One region of the Rhizobium sp. 3T7 genome, then DNA from elsewhere that is predicted to be linked to it. Evidence: riboswitches for the same ligand, from Rfam matches in the RefSeq annotation. Region 1 holds a riboswitch; each other region holds the start of a gene.
What was found. Region 1 has a riboswitch for cobalamin ahead of K9B32_RS19310 (ABC transporter substrate-binding protein). Riboswitches for the same ligand answer to the same signal wherever they lie in the genome.

Region 1 (10,460 bases):
CGCACGCCTGGATCGAATTGATGAAGCGGCTTGGCTACACCAGATACGTGGCGCAGGGCGGCGATTGGGGCGATGCGGTAACCGAACAGATGGCTCTGATCGCTCCTCCGGAATTGATCGGCATTCATGTCAACATGCCGGCGACCGTTCCAGCCGATATCGCCGCGGCGCTTCAACCCGGCGGCACGCCACCGAAAGGCCTCTCGCCCGAAGAACAGCATGCCTATGATCAACTGGACGATTTCTACAAGCACGGGCTTGGCTATGCGATCGAAATGGCGAACCGTCCGCAGACGCTCTATGGGATCGCGGACTCGCCGGTCGGTCTGGCAGCATGGATGATCGACCACGATATCCGCAGCTACGAGATGATCGCACGCGTCTTCGATGGAAAGGCCGAAGGCCTGACGCGGGACGATATCCTGGACAACATTACACTCTACTGGCTGACGAACACGGCCGTCTCGTCGGCGCGGCTCTACTGGGAAAACAAGCTGGCGTTCTTTGCCGTCAAGAATGTCACCATTCCGGTCGCTGTTAGCATTTTTCCGGATGAGATCTATGCGGCTCCGCGCAGCTGGACGGAACGCGCCTATCCGAAGCTCATCCACTACAACAAGCTCGACAAGGGCGGGCACTTTGCTGCCTGGGAGCAGCCGAAGGGCTTCGCTTCGGAGCTCAGAGCAGCCTTCCACTCGCTGCGGTCGGCGTAGGGGCGGTTAGGACGGCGCTTCAGCGGCGCCGTCTCTTTGGTGACGGTAATCTGCGCGAAGAAGGTCTCGGGAAACCGCCGGGATCGAAGGAGAACCAGGAATGCGTGACGTCGTCGAATTGCAGTTCGATCTTACCCCTCCCACTCGGGAACAGATGGAGCAGCTTGTGGCGGACCTCAGCGAGGAGGATCGCCATCTGCTTTTGGAGCATGGTGAGGAGGCGCCATTCTGTGGCGTGTTCCTCCACGAGCGACGCGAGGGGTTCTTTACCTGCCGGCTCTGCGGCCTTCCGCTGTTCAAGGCCATTGCGAAATTCGAAAGCGGTACAGGCTGGCCGAGCTTCACGGCCCCGGCAGCCGACAATCACCTGCGGCGCGTTCGTGATACCCGCTACGGCATGCTCAGAACGGAAATCGTTTGCGCGCGTTGCGACGCGCATCAGGGGCACGTCTTTCCCGACGGCCCGCCGCCGACAGGCGAGCGCTTCTGCATCAATTCTGGGTCGCTCGAGTTCACCCCGAAAGGGCAGCCGCTTCCCGACAAGCTTGGCCACGGTGGCCCAGAAGGAGAGCCAGCACGATAGATGCTGGCCGTGCCGGAGCGCAATCGTCGGCGTCGAGACGGCGAATGCTCCGGCCCACAGGCGAGTTTTAACCGATCATCAACGCTGATGGGCGACTTCCTTGCGATTTGTCGCAACTGGCGTGCGGCCCAGTCTGTTGATGATTGCGCAATGCACAGGTCCGTCTATTTTGGCCGCATCAACTCGGCGCTTCAACACTTCGCGCGCAACCGGGGCAGGGGATCATGAAAGCGGCCTTCCATACGACCTTGGGGATCTTCGTGGTCCTTCTACCAGCAGCGGCCTTTTGTCAGTCAGGCGGTTGGCAATCCAACGGCAGTGGTACGAGCACCTGGCATGTGTCGCCATCGGAAGGCACCTGCAACGTCAGTCAGGCGCAGAACCGGGCCCGCCGCGCTGGCATCTACCGCACCGACCTTGTCTATCGTGACGAGAACGTTCTGACGCTGAGGGGACTGACCGAATGGGGCGATCGTCGGGAGATCACCTTTGCCAACATCCGAGGATGTCCTGAGGTCGGGTTTCAAGATATGCAGCAGAGCCAACCCGCACGAGCGCCAACCAATCGATGACTTGACGTCGCACGGCTCGCCGGCGTAACTGAGCGCGACGGTTCCCCAAGGACGACTCTAAGGGGATTAATAGGGAACACGGTGAGGACGACCCAAGAGGGACCAAAACCGTGGCTGCCCCCGCAACTGTAGGCGGATTGTCGCTCATCCGAGGTCGATTAGGACCATGTCACTGCGAACCAAATCGCGGGAAGGCAGATGAAGGCATATATCCGTGAGCCAGGAGACCTGCCGTCAATCACGATCCAATCACCCGGGCGGGGATGCCCGGAAAGGAACAGCCATGATTGACCTGAGCCTTCACCGATATAGAGCCTACATCCGTCTCGATTGGGTTTTCCGCCGCTAGCATTAACTCGGCGTGCCGTCATTCCATGCGGTTACGCCGGCAATAGACGCTGGCCCCTTTCCTCCTAATCGAGATTCCCTATGCGTAGATTTCTTGCAGCCATTGCGCTTGCCTTCGGCTTTGGCTTGGCAGCGCCAAGTCTTGCCGCCACCCAGTATCCATTGACCATCAACAATTGCGGCCGCGAGGTCGTCTTCAATAAGGCGCCGGCGAAAATCGTATCGGTCGGTCAGGGCATGACCGAAGTTCTTTTCTCGCTCGGGCTGGCGGACAGGATTGCCGGAACGGCAGTCTGGGTCGGCCCGGTTTTGCCGCAATATGCCGAAGTCAACGCGAGGATCAAACGGCTTGCCGACAACGATCCGAGCTTTGAATCCGTCGTCGGTCAGGAGCCGGATCTGGTCGCCGCCGAGTTTGAGTGGCACGTCGGTCAGCAAGGGTCCATCGGCAAGCGGGAGCAATTCGCCGAACTCGGCATCAATACCTACATCGCGCCGGCGGATTGCGTCGCCAAGATCAATGCCGACAGCGGCGACGGCGTTCGCAAGGAACTGTTCACGATGAACCTGATCTATCGGGAGATCGCTGAGCTGGCCGAAATCTTCGACATCACGGACCGCGGCAATGCGCTCATCGCCGAACTGCAGCAACGCGAAGCGCGGGCTGTCGCATCGGTTGCCGGTACCGCTGCGAAGAACCTCCCGGTCGTCTTCTGGTTCTCCAGCAAGGAAATCAACGGCGATGCATTCATCGCCGGAAAGAACAGCGCCCCGGCCTATATCCTGAAGATGCTCGGTGCGAAGAATGTGGTCGCGACAGACGAGGAGTGGCCGCTCGTCGGCTGGGAGACGATTGCAGAGGCCAATCCAGCTGTTATCGTCGTAGCCACGATGGACCGGCGCCGCTATGGGGCGGATGACCCCACGGTAAAGCTCAACTTTCTGGCAAAGGACCCGGTCACGAGCCAACTCGATGCCGTCAGGAATAAGCGCTTCGTCATGATGGATGCCCAATCGATGAACCCGACGATTCGGACGATCGACGGGATCGAGATACTGGCGAAGGGCATCAGTTCCTTCGGTCTGGCGCAGTGAGCGGCGCCATTCTCAGGCAGTCGGTACGGTGGGCGCATGGTGCGCTCGCCGTTGCTGCATTCTCCCTGCTTGCTCTAATGATTGGTCTCGCCGTTTCGATCGGGGAGATATCGATCCCGTTGGCGACGACCGCGAAAGCGGTGTCGAACCGCCTCCTCGGTACGACTTTCGAGCTTAGCCGCATCCATCAAGGCATCATCTGGGACTATAGATTGAGCCGAGCCTTGGTGGCCGCAAGTGCCGGGGCGTCGCTCGCGCTCAGCGGCGCGGTTCTGCAGGCGTTGCTGCGCAACCCGTTGGCCGAACCCTACGTGCTCGGCGTTTCCGCAGGAGCCTCGACCGGCGCTGTTGGCGTGATGCTGCTCGGCTTCGGCTATGGTGTTCTCAGCCTGTCCAGCGGCGCCTTTATCGGCGCCGTGATCGCCTTCCTGCTCGTTGCCTTTCTTGCGGCAGGCGCCGGAGGCACTAGCGAGCGCATCATTCTTTGCGGCGTCGCCGGATCGCAGCTCTTCAATGCGGCCACCTCCTATATCGTCACGACCTCGGCAAATGCCGAGCAGGCGAGGGGCGTCATGTTCTGGTTGCTTGGCTCGCTGAGCGGTGTCCGCTGGCCTGACGTCTATCTGGCCGTGCCGGTGACGGTGCTCGGCTTCATCGTTTCGCTGTTCCATGTGCGGGCGCTGGATGCCTTCGTCTTCGGAACGGACGCGGCGGCATCGTTGGGTATTGCGGTCAGGCGTGTGCAGGTGGTGCTTCTTGGAACAACGGCGCTGATGACAGCAACCGTGGTCAGCATGGTTGGCGCAATCGGTTTTGTCGGACTGGTCATCCCGCATGCCGCGAGGTTCCTCGTCGGGCCCACGCATGATCGCCTGCTTCCGGCGACCGTGCTCGGCGGCGCGATCTTCATGGTCGGCGCCGATATCATCTCGCGGATCATCATCCCGCAACAAGTCTTGCCAATCGGGGTCGTCACGGCCTTGTTCGGCGCGCCTGCCTTTGCGGTCATCCTTTATCGCGCTCGGAGGACGGCATGAGCATCAGCCTCGACAATGTGAGCTTTACAGCAGGCAACTCGCTGATCCTCAACGGCGTCAGCCTGACGGTGCAGGCAGGAACGGTTCTCGGGCTGCTCGGGCCCAACGGATCCGGCAAGTCGAGTCTGTTGCGGCTGATCTGCCGGTTGCGGAAGGTGCGCAGCGGCATTGTTCGTTTGGGCGAGAGCGACGTTTCGACTATGGCGCGGAGCGATCTCGCGCGCCGTGTTGCTTTCGTCGAGCAGCAGGCGACAACCGAGACGCAGTTGACCGCAAAGGATGTTGTGCGCCTCGGGCGCACGCCTCATCGCAGTCTCCTGTCGCCCTTGGGTGCAAAGGATGATGCTGCCGTGGATGAGGCGCTCTCGCGCGTCGGCATGGAAGGCCGAGCGAGGCAACTTTGGCAGACGCTCTCCGGCGGCGAGCGGCAGCGTGTCCATATCGCGCGTGCCCTTGCGCAGAGCCCGACCGAACTACTCCTTGATGAGCCTACAAACCACCTGGACATCCAGCATCAGCTCGAGATCCTGGGCCTGATTTCCAGGCTCGGCGTCACCTGCATCGTCGCGCTGCACGATCTCAATCTGGCCGCCATGTTCTGCGATCAGCTGGCTGTGCTCCAGCGGGGTAAAATCGTTGCGACGGGGACGCCGCAGCACGTGCTGACGCGGGATCTGATCGGCGACGTGTTCGGCGTGCAGGCGCATGTCGAGACGTCCTTGATCCATGGGCGGTGCAACATTCAATACATTATCGCCTGACGATGCTGCTGTTGGGCCCAAGCATGGCGGGCTGAACGAACGCCCGAGGTACGGTGCCCTTCGGGCCTGTTGCTCATCGACAAATACCTCACCAAGAACCGGCACCGACCATCCGTGGCGCTGTCAAGGAACGGCGTATGCTACCGTAAAATACGTTGGGTGCTCCACCGAATGCGCTTATGCTGCGTCTGCTAACAAAACATGTGTCTTACGGCGCGAGCTGTCCATTCACAGAGCGGACGTGGACCGAGAATACTATCCCGGGCATAGGACTTTGATCCCTCGCTGAGAGGGTGGATGCGGGAGCTTTGGCATGCGGTACTCTTCCTATCTTCCGACGACCAGTTTTGCCGCTCAGTTTGGCCCAGCCGGTCTTGCTTTCGACTATGCCTTGGATGCTGCCCAGCGCAGCGTGTTGTTCTGGGATGTCATGCGCAAACGCGGCAACCAATATAGGGCTAATGCCGAAGCGACGGCGCCGCATGTGCTAAGCTTCACACCCGAAATGGTGCTCGACGGGCGTACGTTCGAGCGGCCCGTCAACTACGCGCTGGTCCGGATCGTCCCGCCTGATGGAATAGAGGTTGACCAGACACGCCGAGCTTTCGTTGTCGTCGATCCGAGAGCCGGGCACGGACCGGGCATCGGCGGGTTCAAGGCGGACAGCGAAATCGGCGTCGCGCTGAGAGCCGGGCACCCATGCTATTTCATCGGCTTCCTTCCGCAGCCGGTGCCGGGACAGACGATCGAAGACATTGCTCTGGCGGAAGCGGTCTTTCTGGAGAAAGTCATTGCGCTGCAGCCGCAGGCGGACGCCAAGCCCTGTGTGATCGGAAATTGCCAGGCGGGCTGGGCCGTCATGATGCTCGCCGCCATGCGCCCGGAACTCTTCGGATCGATTATCATTGCCGGTGCGCCGCTTTCCTATTGGGCCGGTGAGCGCGGCAAGTTCCCGATGCGTTATACGGGCGGGTTGCTGGGCGGCACCTGGCTCACCGCGTTGACGAGCGACCTTGGCCACGGACAGTTCGACGGCGCCTGGTTGGTTCAGAATTTCGAGAACCAGAACCCTGCCAACACGCTCTGGACCAAGCAGTATAATCTCTACTCGAAGATCGACACTGAGGCGCCGCGCTATCTCGGCTTCGAGGAGTGGTGGGGCGGGCACGTCAGCCTGAACGCCGACGAGATCCAGTTCATCGTCGACGAGCTCTTCGTTGGCAACAATCTCGCGGCAGGCCGCATCGAGGCATCCAATGGTGAGGCAATCGATCTTCGCAATATTCGTGCGCCGATCGTGGTCTTCTGCTCCAAGGGAGACAACATCACGCCCCCCGCACAGGCGCTCGGGTGGATCCTGGACCTCTATGATGACGTGAACGAGATACGGTCGCATGGGCAGACGATCGTCTACACCGTTCACGAAACCGTTGGCCATCTCGGGATCTTCGTGTCCGCGAGCGTTGCCCGCAAGGAGCATGGAGAGCTCTCCAGCAACATCGACCTGATCGATGCGTTGCCGCCAGGCCTCTATGAGGCAATCTTCGAGGCAAGGACCGATGAGACCATCGGCGGGGATCTCGTCGAGGGCGATTGGATTATGCGCTGCGAGGCAAGGACGCTCGATGACATCAAAGTACTGGGCTGCAATAGTGCCGAGGACGACCGCCGCTTTGCAACTGTCGCAAAGGTGTCGGATATCAACCTCTCGCTTTATCGCAGGTTCCTCCAGCCTGTTGTCCGCGCGATGGTGCCCGAATGGGCGGCCAGTCACTTGCGCGAAGCGCATCCGCTCCGGCTGCAGTACGAGCTGTTTTCTGACATCAATCCCCTGATGGCACCGATTGCAGACCTTGCCGTCGATGTTGAGGACGTGCGGCGCCCCGTTGCTGCGGACAATCCCTTCCTGGCGTTGGAACAGGCATTCTCTCGGCAGATTGTTGCGGGACTGGATGCGTGGCGCGAAGGAATGGAGGCCCTAGGCGAGGCGACGTTCCTCTCTGTCTATGGCTCTGCGCTTTTGCAGGCGGCCGTTGGTATCGATCCGTCCGACGCAAAGCCGCATCGGCGCGCGAGCAAGACCGGACTTCATCGTCAGGTCCTTGAGACGAAGGTCGAGGAACTCAAGGCGCAAATCGGCAATGGTGGGCTTCGCGAAGGCCTGGCGCGTAGCCTGCTTTACGTCGCCATGGCGAGCGGCGCAGCCGATGAGCGTGGATTTGCCGCGATCCGTCGGATGCGCGACGCCGAGGACGGAATGCCGGCAATGACGCTGGCGGAGTTCAAGGCGTTGATCCGCGATCAGTTCCTCATGCTGGTGATCGATGAGGAGGCTGCCGTCAATGCAATACCCCGCCTGTTGCCGGCGGAAGAAGATGTTCGCCGAGAAGCCTTGTCGTCTCTCCAGCAGGTCTTGAATGCGCGTGGGCCGCTTTCGGAAGAAGCCGAGCGGCGCTGGCGGAGGGTCATCGGGCTCTTCGATCTCTCCGGAGAGCCGCTTGCCGGACCCGTATCGCCACCGAGGAAGCCCACGCCGCTCAAGGCGGTCAGGCGCGCAAACTGAACGAGAGTTGCCTACGGTCGAAAACTTTTACTCGTCCTTCAACACGGAGCACGTGCAGATGCCGGATTTGGACAACATCGGGGAAGAAGCCGGGCGTCATGAAAAGTATGAACGGCTGATCGCAAAGGCAAAACAGGTCCCACAGATGCGGACGGTTGTCGCCCATCCCTGCGATGAGACGTCGCTGCGTGGAGCAGTCGAGGCGGCCGAGGTTGGGGTGATGCGTCCGATCCTTGTCGGGCCGAGAGAAAAGGTGCGCGCGGTCGCCAAGTCGCACGACCTTGATATTTCGCCATTCGAACTGGTCGACACACCACATAGCGATGCAGCGGCGGCGAAGTCGGTGGAGATCATCCGGGAAGGCGGTGCCGATCTCCTGATGAAGGGAAGCCTGCACACGGATGAGCTCATGCGGGCCGTCACCTCATCCGCCACGGGGCTGCGGACGGCGCGCCGGATCAGCCATGTCTTTGTGATGGATGTGCCGAACTATTCGGAAACGCTTTTTATCACCGATGCCGCAATCAACATTGCGCCGGATCTCGATGCCAAGCGGGATATCATCCAGAACGCGATCGATTTGTTCACACAGGTCGGCCTTGGCGTGCCCCGGGTGGCAATCCTTTCGGCTGTCGAGACCGTCACGTCGAAGATACCCTCGACCATTGACGCAGCCGCCCTCTGCAAGATGGCCGAGCGCGAGCAGATCACGGGTGGCATTCTCGACGGGCCGCTTGCCTTCGACAACGCAATCGATCCGGAAGCGGCCCGGATAAAGGGCATCAAGTCGCCGGTTGCGGGACGCGCCCAGATCCTCGTCGTTCCCAATCTCGAGGCCGGCAACATGCTGGCGAAGAACCTGACCTTTCTGGCAAGAGCGGACGCAGCAGGCATCGTGCTGGGTGCGCGCGTGCCGATCATTCTGACATCGCGGGCCGATTCGGTGCGGGCGCGCCTTGCCTCCTGCGCTGTCGCGGTCTTGCTCGCCGATGCGCGCCGTCGCACGGCACCGATACAAGGCGGCTGATGCCATGGACACCATCCTGGTCGTGAATGCCGGTTCGTCCAGCCTGAAGTTCGAGGTGTTTTCGGTCGCGAACTCATTGGCGCGGCTGGTCAAGGGACAGATGGAGGGGATCGGAACGACGCCGCACCTTTCCATCAAGAGCAGTGACGGAGAGCGACTGGCGAACGAAAACTATCCACCCGAAGCCGTTCCCGACCTGCCGGCGGCGATGCGCCTGGTGGGGGAATGGTTGCGGCAGCGCCAGCAGGGCCGGCTGATTGCCGTCGGTCATCGCGTCGTTCATGGCGGACCGAACCATTCGCGTCCGGCACGTGTCGATGACGATTTGCTGCGTGAACTGGAACGGTACACGCCGCTGGCGCCGTTGCATCAGCCCAACAATCTCGCGCCGATCCGTGTCCTGCAGGAACGCCAGCCGCAACTTGCGCAGGTCGCGTGCTTCGACACGGCCTTTCATCGCGGCCATGACCCCATGACGGACCACTATGCCATTCCGGCGCGTTATTTTGATGAGGGTGTCCGGCGCTACGGCTTTCACGGGCTGTCCTACGAATATGTGGGTGGAAGACTGGCCGAGATCGCACCCGCTGTCGGCAGGGGACGGGTTATCGTGGCGCATCTCGGGAGCGGCGCATCGATGTGCGCGCTGTATCAAGGGTTAAGCATCGAGAGCACCCTCGGATTTACCGCTCTCGATGGTCTCCCGATGGGCACGCGATGCGGACAGATCGATCCTGGCGTGCTTCTCTACCTCCTCCAGCAATATGGCATGACGGCACCGCAACTGCAGGACCTTCTCTACAAGGAGTCCGGCCTGAAGGGGCTTTCCGGCATTAGCAACGACGTGCGCGACCTGCTTGCCAGCGGCGAGGCGGGCGCAACGCTCGCCCTTGATCATTTCGTTCACCGCATCGGCCTGAATGCGGGTGCGCTTGCTGCCGCCCTCGGTGGACTGGACGCCTTCGTGTTCACGGCGGGCGTAGGCGAAAATTCGGCCGTCATGCGGGCACGGATTGCCAAAAAGCTGGGCTGGCTCGGAGCGTCGCTTGACCCCGAGCGAAACGACGCCGGCGACCTGCTCGTCTCGAGCGACGACAGCAAGGTCGCCATCTATGTCGTGCCGACCGACGAGGAGCTGATGATCGCACGACATACGGTCGCGCTTATCGCTGCGTAGAGAGATTGCGCGATACAGAGAGTTTTGATGCTGAAGAGAGGGCTAATATGATTCCCGAGGTCAAGGCCAAGCTTCTCGAAGGAAAGCGCGGGCTGGTGGTCGGCATCGCCAATGACCAGTCGATCGCCTGGGGTTGTGCCAGGGCATTCCGGGCCTTGGGCGCGGAGCTGGCTGTCACCTATCTCAACGACAAGGCTAAGCCCTATGTTGAGCCGCTAGCTGAGGCACTGGAAGCACCGATCGTCATGCCGCTCGACGTCGCGGTGCCTGGACAGTTGGAGGCCGTGTTCGACCACATCACCGAGCAATGGGGCGCACTCGATTTCGTCGTGCATTCGATCGCCTTCTCGCCGAAGGATACGCTGCAAGGACGTGTGGTCGATGTACCGCGCGACGGGTTCCTGAAGACGATGGACATCTCTTGCTGGTCGTTTATCCGCATGGCGCATCTCGCAGAACCCCTGATGAAGCGCGGCGGCACCCTGTTTACCATGACCTACTACGGCAGCCAGATGGTGGTGAAGAATTACAATGTCATGGGGGTGGCCAAGGCGGCGCTGGAAAGCGCGGTTCGCTACATCGCC
Region 2 (10,460 bases), on a different contig from region 1:
ATCGCGGTTTGGATAGTTCGCCATGACAAGCGCAATGCGCCGGTCACCGGCGGATGTCGTGCGCAGCGTCGCCCAGTTAGCAGCAAGCCGGGCCGTATAGAGCATCCGCTCGATATCGGGCTCGCTACCGACAATGTTGGCCTCGACCCTCGCGTCGTAGCGAGCCGCGGATTTGAAGGAGACCGCACGGGCAAGTACCCGTCCGTCCACTTCAGGCAGCGCAACATTCATTCCAAGATCGCGCGCGGAAAGCCCCTGCGAGGAGGTGGCCCAGGCCTGACGCGATGAAGCCGAAAAGATCGCCTGAAGCACGACCGCGTCGTTGGCTTCCAACACGGTCGGTTCACGATCCGCGCCCGGCGCAGATACGGCAAAGCCCGTCGTGTTGATCACCACTTCGGGTTTGATGAGGTCAAAGACACTTTCGAGAATGCCCTTCGACACCGTGTCCTTGAGACTATAGGCAAACACCGGCAGCGGCCGGATGCCTTCGGCCAGCAGCGTATCGATCAAGGCTTCGACAGGCCTGGTCTCGCCGCTCTGCACGAGCGCCCGATAAAAGCTGACTGCAACGACAGGCGAATGCGACGCCCCCTGCAGGAACCGAAGCCGCTCATCGCATGCCGCTTTCCACTCCTCGACACCAACGACGCCCTTGCCCGGCCACCAGATCCCGGCCTTCATCAGCGGCGATGCCGCTTCGGGCTTTTCACTTCCTGAAAGCATCGCGCCGGCATAAGCGAGAAACGCACGTGAATTGGCGTCGCCACCTTCGATGAGATAGGCCCAGAGGGCATTTAAATCTTCAAGCGGAACATTCGAAAACGGCGACAAACCCGCGTCCGGCTTCGAATCTCCCGGCAGCACGGCGATAAGCGCGCCATGGCGCGCTCCCGCCGCATGAAGCGCCTCGAGTGCATAGTGGAAATAGCTTGCGCCACCCAACGCCCTGACGACGATCAGCTTCGCATGCCGGGCCGTCCGCTCGATATAGGCGTCGACCGACATCGGATGCTTCAAGCTCATCAGGCTTGCCAGCCGCAGCCCGAAGCCAGCGGCCGCCTCGTCATACGCGGCCGCCACTGCAGCAAGTTCGGTGTCGGCCGCCGACAAAAAGAGGACATCGCCCGGAGACTGACCAAGATCGATCGCCTCCTCGCCGTCACTTATCGTTCCCTGCTGTGCCAGGAGCAGATGCATTGGTCTGCCTTATGCCAGCGCTTCTATCGCCTTGCGAACTGCCGCTTCGTCCATCTCGTGCAGGCCGATGACGACCAGGCGAGTACCGCGCGCTTCGCCGGGCGCCCAGGCGCGATCGAAATAGTGGTCGATGCGGCTTCCGACCGCCTGCAACTGCAGACGCATCGGCTTGCCGGGAACATCGACGAATCCCTTGAGGCGCAGCACGTCATGCTGGCCGATGATCGACTTCAACGCGCCCACGAAGGCGGCAGGATCGGCAACGGGGCCGAGTTCCACGACAAAGCTGTCGAACTCGTCGTGGTCGTGCGGTAGGCCGTCCTCGTGCTCGAGTTCATGTTGGGACTTGCGGTTGATCACATCGTCTTCGGTACCCACGCCGAGCCCGAGCAGCACGCTCGCCGGAACCTCGCCATTGCGCGCCTCGATCATGACAGGCTTGCGGGCAATACGGGAAGCGACCTCGTCGCGCACGCGACCGAGGCCTGCCGCATCGAGAAGATCGGTCTTGTTGAGCACGATCAGATCGGCGCAGGTCAGCTGATCCTCGAAAAGCTCCTCGATCGGGCTTTCATGGTCGAGCGACTCGTCCTCAACCCGGCGGGCCTCGACGGCATCGTGGTCGTCGGCAAAGCGGCCGGCAGCAACGGCGGCGCTATCGACTACGGTGACCACGCCATCGACGGTGACCTGTGTGCGGATATCGGGCCAGTTGAAGGCGGCAACGAGCGGCTGCGGCAGCGCGAGGCCGGAGGTTTCGATGACGATGTGGTCGGGGCGCTGTTCGCGTTCCAAAAGCTTCGTCATCGTCGGAATGAAGTCGTCGGCAACCGTGCAGCAGATGCAGCCATTGGTGAGTTCGATGATGTCGTCCTCGGTGCAATTCTCGGCGCCGCAGCCCTTGAGCACCTCGCCGTCGACGCCGAGATCGCCGAACTCGTTGATAATCAGCGCGATCTTCTTGCCGTTCGTATTGGAAAGCAGATTGCGGATCATCGTCGTCTTGCCGGCGCCGAGAAAGCCGGTGATCACGGTCGCCGGGATTTTCTGCTGGTTCATGAAATTCAACCCTTCATCTTCAGCGGCAGACCTGCCGCGATAAAATACACATCCGCGGCTTCAGCCGCGATCATTTGATGCAAGCGGCCGGCATGATCCCGGAACTCCCGCGCCATGCGGTTTTCCGGAACGATGCCTAGACCGACCTCATTGGAAACGATGACGAGGCGCGCACGCGCCTTAGGCACGTAGGCGGCAAGCGAGGCGAACGCCGCCCCCATGTCGCGCTGCGCCATCATCAGATTGGTGACCCAAAGCGTCAGGCAATCGACAAGGATCGCCCGCCCCTGGCCATCGATCGCCCGCAGGCATCCGACAAGATCGAGCGGTTCTTCTTGGGTATGCCAGAGATCGCCGCGGTCGGCTTTGTGCTTGTCGATCCGGACGCGCATCTCGTCGTCCCAAGCCCGGCCCGTTGCCACATAATGGCGCTCCAGACCGGTCGAAACGACCAACTGCTCGGCAAAACGTGATTTTCCAGAGCGCGCACCGCCCAAGACGAAGGTCGCGCCGGATGATATCGGGTTCATGGAAAGTACTGTCCGATCTGCGGAAGTCTTCCGCGAGAAGCCGGAGCGGCTGCAAGACGCAGCCGGAAAGTCTCTCTTTCAGCCATGACAACCTCCGTGCTGGCAGCGGGCATCGCCCAGGAATGGGCTGTTCGCCCGGCACGATTGGCAGGTCTCCTGGCTCGCGGATTTTAGCTGCGATCGGGGCAGACCGGAAACCGGTCGCCCAGATCGTGCCAGCGGATCTTCCTCGCCTTCCCGGCTGCATTTCATGAAAAGGCGGACGATTCGTAGACGTTAAGAGGCGTCCAGCCCCGGTTGATCATGATGCACTGCCAGTGACTTTTCCGTCGCCGCTTCCGCGCCGCCCGCCTGCACTATTGCAGACCGTCAACCACGGGGAACCAACGCCGGACGGAAAACCCTGACCGCTCTACAGTCGCGGGGTCGGCTATGATGACGGTGCCCGGATTGGGTCCACCGCTTCACATTCCCTTTTCATCCGTACCGATTCAACCGGTCCGGAACCATCCGTTGTGAAGTCATCGTTAGGCAAGGCCACTGGCGAAGTCAATCGTGAGCCATCACTCACGACAACGACATTGCATGCCTCGGGCCGCGGTCTAGACGACCTTCTCTACCATATTTATCGTCTTTTATCAGTGGCTTACGTCACAAATAATTGTTGCCAGCGCCGGTCTTTTGCCGCAATTGCATCGCAAGCGGGTCGCGCCACCGATTGCCCTTCCCCTCACCGCACTTGACCGCGCCAGCGCCCGCCTAGTTTCCCTGCCATGCTCCTGAAAGTCGATATCCGCCGCTTCGGCCCGTTTCACACCCTTCTCGATATCGGGCGGATGCGCGCTCTGCTGCGGCGGAGCGAAATGGGGATGGTTATCGCCGGCGCGATCGTCGGGGTGATCTCCGGGCTGGCTGTGACAGGCATGAGCCTGGCCTCCCGTGCAATGCACAGGCTGATCTTCGGAATCAGCGACGTCGAGAGGCTGAGCTCCTCGCAGATCGATAACAAGTTCCTGCTGCTGACGGCACCGGTTTGCGGCGGCATCCTGCTCGGGCTTTTGCTGTTCATCCTCGCCAAGACCCGTAAGAAGCCGATGGTGGACCCGATCGAGGCAAACGCTCTGCATGGCGGTCGGCTATCGCTCACCGACAGCATTCTGGTGGCCGTCCAGAACCTAGTTTCGAACGGATTCGGCGCTTCGGTGGGCCTGGAAGCCGGCTACACACAGCTGGCGGCCGGTCTGGCCTCGAAGCTTGGCCTGAAGTTGCAGCTTCGCCGGTCGGACCTGCGCGTTCTCGTCGGATGCGGCGCGGCCGGTGCGATTGCCGCGGCCTTCAATGCGCCGCTGACCGGCGCCTTCTATGCCTTCGAGCTCATCATTGGCACATACACCATCGTCTCGCTGACGCCGGTCGTCGTTTCCGCACTGGTCGCGACCCAGGTCGCGCGGCTGCTGGCCGGCAGCGATTTCCTGATCGATGTTGGCGAATTCGGCTCGGTCATGCCGGCGGACTATGTCCCGGCTCTGCTGCTCGGTGCCGTCTGCGCGGGCGTTGGCATTCTCATCATGCAGGGCGTCGCCTCGATCGAGGAACTGGCGCGCCGGAGTTCCATCGCAACACCGCTGCGCCCTGCCCTTGGCGGCATCGTCGTCGGTCTCCTGGCCCTTATCACGCCGCAGGTCCTGTCAGCGGGACACGGAGCGCTGCACCTCAATCTCGGGCGCGATGTCGCTATTCCGGTCCTCATTGGGCTGCTTCTCCTCAAGGCCTTCGCCTCCGCGATCTCGATCGGCTCGGGTTTCAGAGGCGGCCTCTTCTTCGCGTCGCTGTTCATGGGGGCGTTGCTCGGCAAGCTATTTGCCTATTCCGCACCCTATTTCGCCCATGCGACGCTGACACCCGTCATCTACGCGGTCGTCGGCATGAGTTCGCTCGCAGTCGCCGTTATTGGCGGCCCCCTGACGATGACGTTCCTGGCGCTGGAGATCACCGGCGACTTTCCGATCACGGCGCTTGTCCTTGCGGCCGTCATCACTTCCTCACTCGTCGTGCGCAGCACCTTCGGCTACTCCTTCGCAACATGGCGCTTCCACCTGCGTGGCGAGAGCATTCGCAGCGCCCACGATGTCGGCTGGATTCGCAACCTAACGGTCGGCCGGCTGATGCGCGCCGATGTGAAGACCGCCAACGCCACTCTCTCGATCGACGAGTTCAAGGAGCGCTTCCCCATTGGTTCGGCGCAGCGGGTCGTCCTGGTGGACGACACGGGCAAATACAGCGGCCTGGTGCTCGTTCCGGATATTTACGCGAACCTGACCGACACCGACGACACCGGCAAGGATCTCAGCGAATTCATCCGCTACAAGAACGATTTCCTGCAGCCGCAGATGAACGCCAAGCAGGCAGCCGCCATCTTCGACAAGACCGAAAGCGAAGCGCTGGCCGTCGTCAACAATCTGATTGAGCGCAAGGTTGTCGGGCAGCTGAGCGAGGCCTATACGCTCCGCCGCTATAGCGAAGAACTCGATCGCCGCCGCCGCGAAATATCTGGCGAGATCTAACCGAAGAGCTTGTCAAGCCAGCGCCGGTCAAGACAGGCTTCCAACTCGGCCGCAATGTCGTCAAGGGCTTTTTCGACGCCCCCCCGGTAATCGTTCGTTTCGCCCGAAAGACCGAAACTTCGCAGCAAATTGGCACGATAAATGTCACTCGTGAAGAGCCCGTGCAGATATGTGCCGGCAATCCGGCCGTCTGCGGATACTGCACCGTCCGGCTTTCCATCGATGATCGCGAACGGCCGGCCGCAATCCTCTCCGACGGTGATGCCGAGGTGGATCTGATAGCCTGCAAGCGGCGCGCCGTCTTCCACCGCCACGGCGACGCTGTTCCGCACCGTCTTTTCCGGTGCCATCTCCGTCTCGACATCCAGTAGGCCGAGACCGGTAGTCTCCACCGCATCTCCCTCGATGCCCAAGGGGTCGCGGACCTTACGTCCGAGCATCTGATAGCCGCCGCAAATGCCGAAGACCCGGCCACCCCGTTTCACATGGGCCAGGAGATCGGCATCCCAACCCTGCGTGCGCATATCCGCCAGGTCTGATATCGTCGACTTCGAACCGGGCAGGATGACCAGACGGGCGTCCGACGGCAGCCGCTCGCCGGGGCGGACAAAAACCAACTCGACATCCGGCTCCGCAGCCAGCGGATCCAGATCGTCGAAATTCGCGATGCGGGAAAAGACCGGTACGGCAATCCTCAGCGCAGCCTTACCGCCTCGTGCCAGGCGCTCCAGCGCCACCGAGTCCTCGGCCGGCAATTGCGAAGCGTGTTTGAGCCACGGCACCACACCGAAGCATGGCCACCCAGTATGATCCTCTACAGCATCGATCCCTGCATCAAACAGCGAAACGTCGCCGCGGAACTTGTTGATGATGTAGCCGGATATCATTGCCCGGTCTTCCCCGGATAGGATCGTATGTGTGCCGACCAGCGAAGCGATCACACCGCCCCGATCGATATCGCCCACCAGGACGACGGGCACACCGGCGTGTGCCGCAAATCCCATATTGGCGATATCGCCGGCCCTGAGATTGATTTCGGCAGGTGAGCCGGCGCCTTCCACGATTACAAGGTCTGCTCTGATCGAAACTTCGGAAAAGCTGTGCATCACGTAGTCGAGGAGTGCGGGCTTGAGCTTTTGATAGTCCCGCCCTTTGGCCTGCCCCCAGACCTTGCCTTGGACGATGATCTGGCTGCCGTATTCGGATTGCGGCTTGAGCAACACAGGATTCATGTGCACGGAGGACGGTACCCGCGCGGCGAGCGACTGCAGCCATTGCGCCCGGCCGATCTCACCACCGTCATCAGCGACAGCGGCATTGTTTGACATGTTCTGGGGCTTGAAGGGACGGACCGAAAGGCCGCGATTGGCAGCAAGCCGGCAAAGCCCCGCAACAAGAACGGTCTTGCCGACGTCGGAGCCGGTACCCTGGAGCATGATGGCCTTGGTCATTGTCGCAGAACTCCGGAGAAATTCGCCTCGGCCTACAACGACGTCAAGGTTGCGGTCAATCGCAGGCGCCGAAAATGCGAAGGCCGCGTCAACCGTTGAAGGTTGCGCGGCCTGCCGAAATACGCTGGCGCATTCGCCCACACACGGCGAAGCTCACGTTCCCCGGGACGCACTACCTGATCCGGAGAAGCAGCGGTGTCCCCCGCTACGCAACAACAGATAGCGCCACATCGTTACCGGAGGGTTAGCAAGCCCTTAAGCAAAGATGAATTTTGGCATTTTCTGACTTTTCTTCTCGATCGAGGCGCCGCTGACAAAGCTACCAACACAATCTCTGAACGCTCGCGCCAACCTTTTGGTGAGACTAGCATTAACGATATTAAATCAGATGTTTAGACTTCACGCCTCAAGCACAGAAGACAATTGATTTCCGCAGCCGAACGCGTAGGCTGCCTTCCAAGGCGCCAAGACGAGCGCCACAGCAAAAGCCCGGACAACAGCACGAGGACCTCCGCAGGGTGTGGAACGCCTAGGTTGTGGCCGCTGCAGCAAGAATGGGAACGCAAGATGAGATTTCTCTGCACGTCAATCCTGCTCGCCGCAGGAGTTTGTGCAGCCGCCGCTACCGCGCAGGCTGCCGAATGCGGCAACGTCGCCATCGCTGAAATGAAATGGGCTTCGGCCGGTATTGCCGCCAACTTCGATAAGTTCATTCTCGAGAAGGGTTACGGCTGCTCGGTCAAGATCGTCCCGGGGGACACGATGCCGACTTTCCTCTCGATGAACGCAAAAGGTGAGCCAGATATCGCGTCCGAGTTCTGGATCAATTCAGTGCGCACCGAACTCGATGGCGCAGTCAAGGAGGGCAAGCTGATCCAGGCGGCCGAAATCCTCTCGGAGGGCGCCGTCGAGGGCTGGTGGATACCGAAATTCATTGCCGATGCCAATCCGGATATCCGCAGCGTAGAGGACGCACTCAAGCATCCCGAACTTTTCCCGGCACCGGGCAATTCCTCGCAGGGCGCGGTCTATAGTTGTCCCGTCGGCTGGAGTTGCCAGATATCGACTTCAAATCTGTTCCGCGCGCTGGGAGCCGACAAGAACGGGTTTCAGCTTGTCGAAACCAGCAGCCCGCAGGAACTTGATGATTCCATCGCAGCCGCATTCCAGAAAAAGACCGGTTGGCTTGGCTACTATTGGGCCCCGACAGCCATCCTCGGCAAATACGACATGACTCTCCTCAGCTTCGGCGTCGGTCATAACAAGGCAGAATGGGACAGCTGCACATCGGTCCCTGGCTGCGCTCGACCGCAGGTGAACTCCTACCCAGTCTCCAGGGCCTACACGATCGTGACCAAGAGCTTCGCCGATCGGGCCGGGTTGGCGATGGATTATCTCAAGGTCCGCTCATGGGACAACACGACGATCAACGAAGTGCTTGCCTGGCAGGATGAGAACCACAAGAGCAACGAGGAGGCCACGATCTATTTCCTCCAGAACTATGCCGCCCTGTGGACCAAATGGGTTCCTGCCGATGTCGCCCAGAAGGTCAAGGCCGGGCTTTAAGGCGAGCCCGCCGGACGATAGATCCGCGCATAAGAGTGAACGCGCGACGAGAACGTCTTCCCTGTGGCGTTGTGGTTTTCCTATAAGCAGCGACTGTTTGTGCCCAAATCGTGCCAAGTCGTTTGCCCCAGACCAGGAGAATAGAGATGACACCCGCTCCATTTCCAGACCGAGACACGATCGCCTCAAAGTTTGCGAACCTCGGTGAACAGGAGAAAGCCTACATTGTCCTGTTGATGGAAACCGCGGCACAGGATGAGAACCTCATCGATGGCCTCCATCGCCACCTGGACAACGCCGCGAGCGCATCGTTCCTGAACACATTGAAACTCGATCACCTTGGGAAATGGATTGGCGAGGCAGCACCCGCTCGCCTGCAGATACGCCTCATGGAGGCCGCGAAATCAAGCCAGCATCCCGCCTATGCAGCTTTCCGGACCGGGCTTTCGCGTTCCGGCGGGCTCAAAAAGGCCTACCCGCCGGCAGCGATCTGACGCCGTATTACCTCGTGGCCGCGCGACCGACCGAACGACCTGCATCCTGAGTCGCGTTTACGGCATTTGCCGTGTCGCGACCGATGCCGCGAATCGTGTTTCCACACGAAGAAAGCACGAGCAGTATTGCGAGGGCGGAGCCGATTTTAGCCATTGTCGTCATTATGAAATCCTTCCTTCTCAATCGTCCGGGCGCGGGAGGTTTCCACCACGCGCGTTAAACCCCGGAGGAAGAAAAGAGGTCCCCGCTTAGTTGTCAAGCAGCAACGGCTTTTGCTTTTTCGGCAAAGGCAAAGCGGATACTTTCGGCCACAGCCCGCATCGGGCTGTTCATCTGCGATGCGGTGAGCAGCCTGATGTCGAAGGAACCAAGCTCGGGCAATCCTTCCTGCAGGCCGAGGATCGCCATCTCATCGGTGACATAGGAACGGGGCAGCGGCGCGATTGCCAGGTCGGAAACCACAGCTGCTCGTTGCGCCATCGTGTGGCCGCTGAGAAAAGCGACACGATAACCGCGCTTCATGCGCTCAAGTTGCGACAGTGCCTCCGAGCGCCAGATGCAGCCATCTTCCCAGATCGAGATCGGCAGCGGATCGCGACGATGCGCCGTACCGCACTTGGCGCCAGCCCACACCAGCCGCTCGCGAAATACGATCTCGCCGTCAGTCGGCAGTGGACGCGTCGCACAATTGATCAGCGCCAGATCCAGGCGTTGCTCTTCAATGCGCTTCTTGAGGCCGATGCTCATGTCAATGGTGACGTCGACCATAATGCTCGGGAAACTCTCGGCGAAGCTTTTCAGGATGCGCGGCAGCAGTCGTTCACCGATATCCTCCGGCGCACCGAGCCGCACCACGCCGCTTAGTTCGGGCATGATGAACCGCGAAACCGCCTCGTTGGACAAAGCGAGAATGTTGCGCGCATAAGACAGCAGCACCTCACCATGCTGGGTCAGGCTGACGGACCGCGCATCCCGCAGGAAAAGCGTGGCGCCGAGCTGCTCCTCCAGCTTCTTGATCTGCATGGAGACCGCCGACGGTGTCCGGTAGACGGCCTCCGCGGCAGTGGAAAAATTGCCGGTCTCTGCTATGGCAACGAAGGTGCGCAGCACGTCGTTATCAAGCAAGGGAATGGGACGGCGAAAGGGAATGCTCATCGTCACATCTTTCAATTTTTCTGAATTTGAATTCCATATCATTTTGTTTGATTGAAAGTCAACCCGACAATATCCTTCCTTCGTAGCGGCTAGTACTGATGAAAGGAGGCCGCGATGAACACTCTCAACGCTATCTTTGACATCTTCTACGCATTCAGATCACGCCAGATCTCCCGCCAGACGCGCGATCGCACACGAGATCAGTTGGCGCGGCTGCCGAGACATCTCGCTGATGATCTCGACCTGCAAGCTCTTGGCATGACCGAGCCTCGCTGAGACGCGAGACCCCAGCAGCGTCTTCAAAGACACGGTCAAAGGTTCTAATATACGCTCCGCGGCGCGGCTACGGAGCGCAATGACCATGGCGATGAATGACGCGTGTTTCCAAGGTGATATCCCTGCAGCGTATGATCGGTACCTGGTACCGATCCTGTTTGACC
Region 3 (10,460 bases), on a different contig from region 1:
ATGAAATTCGCGAAGGTGATGCCGGAATAAGCCCAAGCGACCACGGCTGCGCCGGCGAGCGAAGCAAAGTTCGCAATCACAGTCAGCAGCGGCAATGCGACGGTCAGGGCAACCAGGCGCGGGAAGATGAGCACCCCAACAGGATTGAGCCCCATCACCTTCAGCGCATCGACCTCCTCGCGCATCTTCATCGAGCCGATCTCGGCGGTGATGGCGCTGCCGGACCGGCCGGCGATCATAATTGCCGTCAGAAGCACGCCAATTTCGCGAAGCTGCAGGATGCCGACGAGGTCGACGACGAAGACTTCGGCGCCGAAATAGCGGAGCTGAAAGGCGCCCTGTTGCGCAATGATCGCGCCGATCAGGAACGACATCAGCAATATGATCGGTACCGCGCGTACACCCATATGGTCGATCTGGTTGACGATCGACGCCGGCGAGACGCCGCTGCCGCGCCCGAATTTCATCTGCGCGCCGCGCACAGCGGACCCTAGGATATACATGGCGGCGGCGAGATTGTTCCAGATATCGAAGGTGATCTTGCCGATCGGGGCGAAGATCTTTTCCTGCCAGGTTGCCTTTTGCTGAGGTTCCTGCTCCCCCTGCGGGGGCTCCTCGGAAAACTCGGCAATCATTTCGTCGATATGCGAGTTGCTGCCTTCGAAGTGCACGGTGCCGCCGGCGCCCTCTACCTGCTTCTTCAGGCGGCAGAGCAACCAGACACCCGCCGTGTCGATATCCGTCACGCCTGACAGGTCGAGGGTCACCTCGCCTCTTCGACCGGCAGTGAGCTTCTCGAAGTCGCGCAGAACGAGGTGCAGATTAGCGCTTCGCCAATTTCCCTCGAGCTGAACGTGCTGGCCCGAACCATCGGCGTGATCGTCCACATGCAGAGAGGCAGCGCTACGGGTTTCCGACTTCAAAACGCTTGTGTCTTTCAAGGCTTACGGCGACATTGCCGACTCGCGAACTAACGGTTCGCCGCTTCGGATCAATATACCCAAGCCACACCAAATTTCCATGCGCGCAGGATTGCAAATATGCCACGGTCACTTGAAATTCAGACGGAATCCTTTCCCATATCAGGCACATTCACGATCTCGCGCGGCGCCAAGACATCGGCGGAGGTGATCCTGTGCACCATACGCGACGGCGGCGCGGTCGGTCGGGGCGAGTGCGTTCCCTATCGCCGCTATGGAGAGACGCTGGAAAGTGTCGCCGCTCAGATCGAAGCTGTAAGGCCACTAATCGAAGGTGGCCTGACTCGCCCGGAACTGCAGCGCGCAATGCCCCCGGGAGCCGCGCGCAACGCACTCGATTGCGCCCTTTGGGATCTGGAAGCCAAGCGCTCCGGCAACTCGGTCGTCGCTGCACTGCGTCTTGCAGCGCCACAGCGGTTGACGACAGCCCCACGATATCGCTCGGCGAACCCGATGTCATGGCCGCCCAGGCGCGTGCAAACGCCGATCGCGCCTTGCTGAAGGTCAAGGTGGGCACCGGCGACGATGAGAGCCGTATCCGCGCCGTTCGTCTTGCCGCACCCGATGCGGCCATCATTCTCGATGCCAACGAGGGCTGGCCGGAAGACACGCTGGAGCATCATCTCCGTGTCGCAGCCGAAGCTGGCATAGCCCTCGTCGAACAGCCGTTGCCGGCCGGCAAGGATGAGCTCCTCGCCGAAATCCGCCGCCCGCTGCTCGTTTGCGCCGACGAAAGTGTCCACCACACCGGCGACCTCGCAAGCCTTCGCGATCGCTATGACGCGATCAACATCAAGCTCGACAAGACAGGCGGACTCACCGAGGCGTTGGCAATGAAGAAAGAGGCGCAGCGCCTTGATTTCGAAATCATGGTCGGCTGCATGGTCGGCACATCGCTGGCGATGGCGCCGGCTGTACTGCTGGCGCAGGGCGTCGATTTCGTCGATCTCGACGGACCGCTGCTGCTTGCGCGCGACCGTGAACCCGGTCTGCGCTACGCCGCCTCTCTTGTCTGGCCGCCGGACGCCGCGCTTTGGGGCTGAAGATAGTAGGCGACGATGACAAGGCCTAGCCCGGCCAGCGCCACCAGCGCCATCACATAATAGCTTGCGAGCCCGAGCAAGGCGTAGACGTAGCCGGAAGCAATCGTCATCAGCCCCATGAACATGCCGTTGTAGAAGAAATAGGCGCCCTGCGCCGACGACTCCTGGGTCTCTTGCACGCAGGCCACGATCCGCCGTTGGACGCCCGTGTGCACGAAGGCATAGGTGCAGGAATGCATGCACTGGAGCAGAAAGAAACCCCAAAATCCCCAATGCATCGGAAACAGGATCCAGCGACAGACGCTGACCGCCGCCCCAAATCGAATGAGCGTCCAGGCACTGAATCGACGGCTGAGCCGCCGGGACAGAAAGAACACGGTCACCTCCGCAGCGACGCCGGCGCTCCACAGGACCGCGATCTGTGTGCCGGAGAAGCCGAGATCGCGCCAGTAGAGCGACGCGAAGGCCTGCAGAACCGCGTGGCTCGACTGCTGGATCGCGACGCCGATCAGCAAGGCCAGCAAATGCGGCTGTCGCAGCGAACTTCCTGTCGCAGCCGAGATATCGACGGGTGTGCCACGCCGGCGCGTCGGGCCTATCCGCGGGCAATAGATCGCCATCACCACGGTCATTATGAAGCCGAACGTCATCACAGGGAGCACCATCTCGCCACCCCAATAGCCGATCAGTTCCCCGCCGATCAGGGTGGAAACGATAAACGCGATCGAGCCCCAGACCCTCATCGAGCCATAATCCAGACCCCAGCGCCGGACGCCCGAAATCACGATCGATTCGACGACCGGGACGTAGCAGGCGAAGGTCGCTCCCTGGATCGTATAGACGATCAGCACCGGCCAGAATGTGTTCGTCCAGTAGAGCGCGATCGCCGTCAGCAGCGATAGGCAACCTGAAAACAACAGCACATCCGCCCGCTCATTCATCCGGTCGGCATACATCGCGACGATCGGAGCGACGAGGACACGCACGACCATCGGCACGGCTAGGATGACGCCGATCTCATGGTCGTTGAACGCGTGCAGCGCAAGCCACATCGGGAAGAACGGCAAGGCCACGCCATTGACGAGCAAAGGCGCACAGTAGGACAAAGCACTGAGAAGCCGGAAGCGCGGTGGCGCCCCCTCACTTGCTGGAGGATTTTGAGCGGGAATCATGGGGTGACCTGCAGGAAACTGAACGTTGCCTATCACGTCAACCTAAGGGCGACTATGGCAAGAAATTGCCCATCTGAAACGTTTTAGAAAATAAACAGGCCTGTCGCAAAGACACAACGGGCTAAACTGATCCATGGAATTGGGGATCGAAAGGCCGCGTTCAGGCGGCCTGCTGCGCCACGTCCTTTTCGTGATGGCCGATCGCCATCGGGATCGGCTGCATGCCGCTCGTTGCACGCCACTCGATCAATTCAAACGTGCCGTCCTGATGCTCGGCAATCGCCGTGCAGCTTTCGACCCAGTCGCCGGTATTGATGTAACGGATGCCGTCCATTTCCTCCATCACCGCGTGGTGGATATGGCCACAGATCACGCCGTCGGCACCGTGCTTGCGAGCTTCTTCGGCGACGACCCGCTGGAACTCGCCGATGAAGTTGACTGCGTGTTTGACCTGCAGCTTGGCCCATGCGGAAAACGACCAATAGGGCATGCCCATCCGGCGGCGGATGGCTGCCAGGCCGACATTGATCATGATCGCCATGTCGTAGGCCCAGTCGCCGAGATAAGCGAGCAGGCGCGCGTTGCGGACGACGACGTCGAACTCGTCGCCATGCAACACGAGGTATTTCTTGCCGTCGGCCGCCTCATGCATCATCCGCTCAGCAACCTCGATGCCGCCGAAATGGGTGCCCGGAAAATCGCGAAGGAATTCGTCGTGATTGCCCGGGATATAGATGACCCGCGTGCCCTTGCGCGCCTTACGCAGCAGCTTCTGGACCACATCGTTGCAATCCTGCGGCCAGTACCAGCTACGCTTCAACCGCCAGCCGTCGACGATATCGCCGACAAGAAAGATGGTATCCGCCTCGTGATGCTTGAGAAAATCCAGCAGGAAGTCCACCTTCGCGGCCTTAGAGCCGAGATGCACATCGGAAATGAAAAGCGTACGGAAGTGCCGCGTATCCATATTGTCCCTCACAAGCATCCTGCTCATGTCCCATCGTTCACCTGCCCTTCCAAAACCAGAGTCGTGTTTCAGGAAGATGACATGTCGGCGCTACGGTTGATTTTCCCGGTTTCCATCGAGCCTCGCCGCGGCCGCGGCAGATTTGCGCTGTTTTCGCATTTCGAACGGAAATTCCGACTGTTCCGCCACCCCGTTTGATGTATTGAAGGCAGTTCAAAGACAGCATGCGGCAGCCCGGAGGCGATGATGGATCATCAGGAAAAGTCCAAGACGGAAAAGAATCTGGCAGGTGGAAGTCTCGACGAGCAGGCGCTCTACTTCCATCGCTATCCGCGTCCGGGCAAGCTCGAAATCCAGGCCACCAAGCCGCTCGGCAACCAGCGCGACCTGGCACTCGCCTATTCTCCGGGCGTTGCAGCGCCCTGCCTGGCGATCCGCGACAATCCCGAGACGGCCGCCGACTATACGTCTCGCGCAAATCTCGTAGCGGTCATTTCCAACGGTACGGCCGTTCTCGGCCTCGGCAATATCGGCCCGTTGGCATCGAAGCCGGTCATGGAGGGCAAGGCCGTCCTCTTCAAGAAGTTCGCCAACATCGACGTCTTCGACATCGAGGTCGATGCATCGAGCGTCGAGCAGATGGTGTCGACCGTCGCCTCGCTTGAGCCGACCTTCGGCGGCATCAATCTCGAGGACATCAAGGCGCCGGAATGTTTCGAGATCGAGCGTCGGCTGCGTGAAACCATGAAGATCCCGGTCTTCCACGATGACCAGCATGGCACCGCCATCATCGTTGCCGCCGCCATCCTCAATGGTCTGGAACTGGCGGACAAGAAGATCGACGAGGTCAAGATCGTCGCCTCGGGTGCCGGTGCTGCCGCCCTTGCCTGCCTCAATCTCCTCGTCACGCTCGGCGCCAAGCGGGAAAACATCTGGGTCCATGACATCGAGGGCCTCGTCTACGAAGGCCGCACCGAATTGATGGACGAATGGAAGAGCGTCTACGCGCAGAAGAGCGACACACGCACGCTCGCCGAAAACATCGGCGGTGCCGACGTCTTTCTTGGACTTTCCGCCGCCGGCGTGCTGAAGCCGGAACTGCTGGCGCAGATGGCCGAAAACCCGCTGATCATGGCGCTCGCCAACCCGACGCCCGAGATCATGCCCGATCTCGCCCGCGCCGCGCGCCCCGATGCCATGATCTGCACCGGCCGCTCCGACTTCCCGAACCAGGTGAACAACGTTCTCTGCTTCCCCTATATTTTCCGCGGCGCGCTCGATTGCGGCGCAGTGACGATCAACGAAGAGATGAAAATGGCGGCCGTGCGCGCCATTGCAGCACTTGCGCGCGAGGAGCCTTCCGACGTCGCCGCACGCGCCTATTCGGGTGAAACGCCGGTCTTCGGCCCGAACTACCTGATTCCCTCGCCTTTCGACCCCCGCCTGATCCTGCGCATCGCCCCGGCCGTCGCGAAGGCAGCCGCCGAGAGCGGTGTCGCCCTGCGCCCGATCAGCGACTTCGACGCCTACCTCGACCAGCTCAACCGTTTCGTCTTCCGCTCCGGTTTCATCATGAAGCCGATCTTTGCCGCGGCGAAGAATGCCGAGCGCAAGCGGGTGATCTTCTCCGAAGGCGAGGACGAGCGGGTGTTGCGCGCCGCACAGGTCCTGCTGGAAGAAGGAATTGCCAAACCGATCCTGATCGGTCGCCCGCAAGTCATCGAGACTCGCCTAAAGCGCTACGGCCTACGCATTCGTCCATTGGCCGATTTCGATGTCATCAACCCGGAAGACGATCCACGCTTCCGCGAATATGTCGATCTCTACTTCTCGCTCGTTGGACGTCGCGGCGTCATTCCGGAGGCAGCGCGTACCATCGTTCGTACCAACACGACTGTCATCGGCGCCCTGGCCGTGAAGCGGGGTGAGGCAGATGCGCTCATCTGTGGGCTGGAAGGCCGCTACGAGAAACATCTGCGCGACGTTCGCCAGATCATCGGCAAGCGACACGACGTGTGCGACTTCTCGGCGCTCAGCCTGCTGATCTCGCAGCGCGGTGCCACCTTCTTCACCGACACCTACGTCACCTTTAATCCGACTGCGGAAGAGATTGCGGAGTCCACGGTTCTTGCCGCCGAGGAAATCAAGCGCTTCGGCATCACGCCGCGAGCTGCCCTCGTATCCCATTCGAATTTCGGTTCGCGTGAGTCCGAGAGCGCGACGAAGATGCGGGCCGCTCTCAAGCTCGTGCGTGAGGCGGCGCCGGATCTCGAAGTCGACGGCGAAATGCACGGCGAAAGCGCGATCTCCGACGCCCTGCGCAAGCGCGTCATGCCCGACACGACCCTGCACGACGAAGCGAACCTCCTGGTTTTCCCGAACCTCGATGCAGCCAACATCACGCTCGGCGTCGTAAAGTCGATGATCGACGGGTTGCACGTCGGGCCGATCTTGCTCGGTGCAGCCCTGCCCGCGCACATTCTGGCGCCGTCCGTCACTTCCCGCGGCGTGGTCAACATGGCCGCCCTCGCTGTCGTGGAGGCTTCACAGCCGGCGTGATTTGCCGCAGATCGAGAAAATGCGGTAGGATTCCGACCGCAGCTCGTTAAGACAAACGAGCTAGCAATGAAGGCGCGGCGAAAAAGCCGCGCCAGACGACCCTGCTATTTGCTCATCGATGGGACGATGCCTTGAACCGCTGGATTCTGTCACTCATAGCCGCATTTACTTTGACCGGCCCGAGCTACGCCCAGATGCCGGCAATCTGTGGTGATCTGCGCGCCCGCCTTGCCGACCTGCCGCAGATCATCGGCAGCACGCCCGAGGTGCGCAAGTACGCCAGCGCTATCGCAGAACAGAACCTTGAGCTTCGCAAGGTGCGCAGCGATCTGCGCCAGAGCGGCTGCACGAGCGGCAGCATGGTGGTGATCGGCGACGACGACGGATACTGCGGGGAACTCGAGCGTGCAGAATCCAAGATGGTCGACAATATCCGCTATCTCCAGCAGCGTCGCGACGAGCTGCGCGGTCAAAGCGAGGATGTCCGCACGAGGAACGAACTTCTTGCCGCGCTCGATGACAATGGCTGCAACGAGGAACAATGGCCCGCCGACAGCGCCGAAGGATATGCGCCGCCACCAAGTATCGAAGATCAGGCGCTGCGAAGCGACACGTTCATTCCGTTGGGTGGTGATCCCAGCCGGCGCCGCGATGGTCTCCCGGGCATGTCGCCGCTCTCTCATCTGAACACCGTCTGCGTGCGAAGCTGTGACGGCGGCTTCTTTCCGTTGAGCTCGAACGCAACATCCCAGGACTTTGCCCGCGATGCCGACACCTGCTCGAAGATGTGTCCCGGCATCGACACCGAGCTCTTCTATCACGACGTCTCCAGCACCGAGACATCGCAGATGATCTCCGCGGCGACAGGCGCGCCCTACAGCGCCATGCCGAATGCCTTCGCCTACAAGAACCGCAAGCCCGGCGAAAAATCGTCCTGCAGCTGCGATCTCAACGCCTACTACGAGCGGATGCGAAAAAGCCAATCCATCAGCGAACCGCCGCAGGGGTCGATCACCACGATCGAAACCAAGAAGCCCGAGACCAAGAGCCCGACCGCCGCACTCGCGGTTCCGCAGCCACAGGTGCCTGACAGGCCTTACGACCCGGCAAACAAGGTCCGTCAGATCGGCCCGCAGTTCCTGGCGGGCGACCAAGGCACGATCGACCTCAAGAACCCGGCAAAGCCAGGTCCCCAACCGCAGCAATAGTAGCCGCCCAGTCTGCAGACTTGCCCCAACGATCCATAAACACAAGCTCCTCCAGCGGTAGGCGCTGGCGCCAACCTTTGACCGCCAGTTCCGGTTGGTCATAGAGCTGATCGACGTAGCCTAGGCACAGCCAGGCAACGATCTCCACCCGCTCGGGAACGCCGAGAATCCCCTTGATATCGGACTCGTGAAAGATGCTCACCCAGCCGACCCCGACACCTTCGGCGCGCGCTGCCAGCCACAAATTCTGCACGGCGCAGACCGTTGAGTAGGAGTCCATTCGCCGGTTGTGGGTTCGTCCGAGAACGACATCACCGCAGCGATCGGGATCACAGGTGACGCAAATGCTGAGCGGTGCGGCTCGGATGCCCTCCAGCTTCAGCGACCGGTAGAGCTGCTGTCGCTCCCCCTGAAACATCTCGCCGGCCTCGCGATTAGCGCGATCGAACGCCTGCCAAACCGCCTCCTTCATCCGCTGATCGCGCACCAGGATGAAGTTCCAGGGCTGCATGAATCCGACAGACGGCGCGTGGTGCGCAGCCGTCAAAAGCCTGCTGACGACGTCGTCGGGTATGGGATCCGGGAGAAACTCCGAACGCACGTCACGGCGCGTCGAAATCGCCCTGTAGACGGCGTCACGGTCCTCGGTCGAAAAGGCTGCAGCTCCCGACAGGGAGCTTGAATGGTCTGGTCGCATCGTCAATCCCCAACAACACAACCGCCCGCCGTCCACGCGGGTCAGTCTATGATGTCGGGCCGGTCTTCTGACTTGGCGTCATCCGACTGCCGCGCCTTCCCGGTACTGGACCAGTGGCGTGTTGCGGCAGTCGTCAGCCTTACAGCGTTGGGCACGTTTCGGTCTCTCACCGAATTCCCGATTCTCCCGCCTGAGACGGGCACCCGACGGACGGTCTATGCCGGCAAAAATCACGCGATGCAATCCCTCAAGAAGAGACCGGGTAGTAACGCACATAGGCGAACTCATCGCCCGACGGCGACCAGTTCGGCACGTTGATCGTTCCCTGCCCGCCGAAGAGATCGAAGAGTGTTGTCAGGTTGCCCCCATCCATGTCCATCAGCCGCAGCCGTACATTGAGATCGCGCGGGTGGTCGAAGACGTCGGGATCGTAGGAAAGGACCAGGACTTTATCGTTGTTGGGCGAAGGATGAGCAAACCAATTCCCATAATTGTCGCTGGTGATCTGCTCGAGGCCGGTCCCATCCGGGTGAATGCGCCAGATCTGCATGAGGCCTGTGCGGCTGGAATTGAAGTAGATCCATTGGCCGTCAGCGGAGTAGTCCGGCCCGTCATTGCGCCCCTCGCCGTGCGTCAATCGCTTTTCTTCGCCGCCATCCACGGAAATCGTGTAGATATCGAACAAGTCGTTGCGGATGCCGCAATAGGACAGTTGCGTCCCGTCGGGCGACCAGCCGTGCCAATAGGATGGCTGATTTTGCGTCACCAGACGCGGCGCGCCGCCTTCGGCGGGTAACACATAAATCGTCGACTTACCGAACTCAATCTTATCGGAAATGACGATCTGACGGCCATCAGGCGAAATGCCATGATCATTGTTGCAGGCCGTGGCAAAGCCGGTATCGACCTTTTCGACCTTGCCCGAACCGTCAAGCGCCAGACGGTACAGAAGACCGTCACCGTTCAGCAGAAGATAGCTACCATCGGGTGAAAAGTTCGGCGCCTCCACGAGTTGCGTGGTTTGCCAGACGACGCGCGCCTCGCGTGTCGTGATGTTGTAGATCTCGACGGAACTGCGCAATCTGAATCCTCCTGACATCGACCTCCGTCAGACCTACGACGGCCCGCCACGCAGCACAAGCAAATGCACCACGCCAGCTTCCACTGGACGTGTCTCTTGGGCGATCGGCGCCTTATCCACCACTCACAAATGCGGGAAACCTAACGGTTCATCTAGCATTCATGACGAGGATGTGACAGTTCGGTGAAGCTTTTATGACGTTGGAGTTTTCCGGTTGATCGCGTTGGTAATGAGGTCTGCAGCGGCAGCGCGCTTTGCGTCGCTTTCCACCGATTTCGGAGGAAGCGTCCGGTCGCCTGCTATACGCACAGCGCTCGGCGTCGCTCTTTGCGCCCTGCTTGCTCTCTTTGCTACGGCCGCGGTCGAGATAATTGCCCGCGATGGGCTGACCGACGTGCGCGAATTCCTGACATCGCCGGCGCGTCCCGGAATGACGACCGTTGTGATGTTGACTGTCCTGATGCTGTCGCTCGATGCCGCCTTGGGAAGACAATTCATTTCGGCGTTGATCGTTCTACCGCTGGTCTTCGTTCCCGCCATTGTCTCCAACCAGAAGCAGCATTACCTCACGGACCCCCTTTATCCATCCGACGTTCTTTTCGGGCGCCAGATCATGGAACTGCTTCCTGTCATGGTGCGCGACCGCCCCTGGACTGCTGTTGCGATGGTTGTCGGCATTGCCCTTTCCGCTGGCGCGATTGTCATCCTCTGGCGCTTCGCCTGGCGCAACTTCCCGAAACTCTCAAGGACCTC

Region 2: linked by a shared signal. The riboswitch ahead of cobU (bifunctional adenosylcobinamide kinase/adenosylcobinamide-phosphate guanylyltransferase) and the one ahead of K9B32_RS19310 (ABC transporter substrate-binding protein) in region 1 are both predicted to bind cobalamin.
Region 3: linked by a shared signal. The riboswitch ahead of bluB (5,6-dimethylbenzimidazole synthase) and the one ahead of K9B32_RS19310 (ABC transporter substrate-binding protein) in region 1 are both predicted to bind cobalamin.

Annotation. Positions count from the first base shown of each region.
Region 1 covers NZ_JAIQXS010000014.1:65,909-76,368, forward strand. Annotated here, with positions in the region: gene K9B32_RS19295 (epoxide hydrolase family protein) at 1-713, shown strand, start outside; gene msrB (peptide-methionine (R)-S-oxide reductase MsrB) at 814-1,296, shown strand; gene K9B32_RS19305 (hypothetical protein) at 1,521-1,868, shown strand; cobalamin riboswitch at 1,890-2,119, shown strand; gene K9B32_RS19310 (ABC transporter substrate-binding protein) at 2,298-3,311, shown strand; gene K9B32_RS19315 (FecCD family ABC transporter permease) at 3,308-4,348, shown strand; gene K9B32_RS19320 (ABC transporter ATP-binding protein) at 4,345-5,109, shown strand; gene K9B32_RS19325 (DUF3141 domain-containing protein) at 5,423-7,672, shown strand; gene K9B32_RS19330 (phosphate acetyltransferase) at 7,731-8,699, shown strand; gene K9B32_RS19335 (acetate/propionate family kinase) at 8,704-9,876, shown strand; gene fabI (enoyl-ACP reductase FabI) at 9,924-10,460, shown strand, end outside.
Region 2 covers NZ_JAIQXS010000001.1:259,720-270,179, reverse strand. Annotated here, with positions in the region: gene cobN (cobaltochelatase subunit CobN) at 1-1,200, opposite strand, end outside; gene cobW (cobalamin biosynthesis protein CobW) at 1,210-2,259, opposite strand; gene cobU (bifunctional adenosylcobinamide kinase/adenosylcobinamide-phosphate guanylyltransferase) at 2,265-2,789, opposite strand; cobalamin riboswitch at 2,918-3,315, opposite strand; gene K9B32_RS01310 (chloride channel protein) at 3,563-5,353, shown strand; gene K9B32_RS01305 (cobyric acid synthase) at 5,350-6,804, opposite strand; gene K9B32_RS01300 (glycine betaine ABC transporter substrate-binding protein) at 7,372-8,370, shown strand; gene K9B32_RS01295 (hypothetical protein) at 8,517-8,864, shown strand; gene K9B32_RS01290 (entericidin A/B family lipoprotein) at 8,872-9,027, opposite strand; gene K9B32_RS01285 (LysR family transcriptional regulator) at 9,121-10,062, opposite strand; gene K9B32_RS01280 (hypothetical protein) at 10,135-10,296, shown strand; gene K9B32_RS01275 (class I SAM-dependent methyltransferase) at 10,382-10,460, shown strand, end outside.
Region 3 covers NZ_JAIQXS010000001.1:389,907-400,366, reverse strand. Annotated here, with positions in the region: gene K9B32_RS02000 (MlaE family lipid ABC transporter permease subunit) at 1-941, opposite strand, end outside; partial or broken gene dgcA (N-acetyl-D-Glu racemase DgcA) at 1,041-2,023, shown strand; gene K9B32_RS01990 (MFS transporter) at 1,975-3,195, opposite strand; gene K9B32_RS01985 (UDP-2,3-diacylglucosamine diphosphatase) at 3,356-4,162, opposite strand; gene K9B32_RS01980 (NADP-dependent malic enzyme) at 4,409-6,721, shown strand; gene K9B32_RS01975 (DUF2865 domain-containing protein) at 6,853-7,929, shown strand; gene bluB (5,6-dimethylbenzimidazole synthase) at 7,889-8,626, opposite strand; cobalamin riboswitch at 8,666-8,848, opposite strand; gene K9B32_RS01965 (TolB family protein) at 8,874-9,707, opposite strand; gene K9B32_RS01960 (LTA synthase family protein) at 9,937-10,460, shown strand, end outside.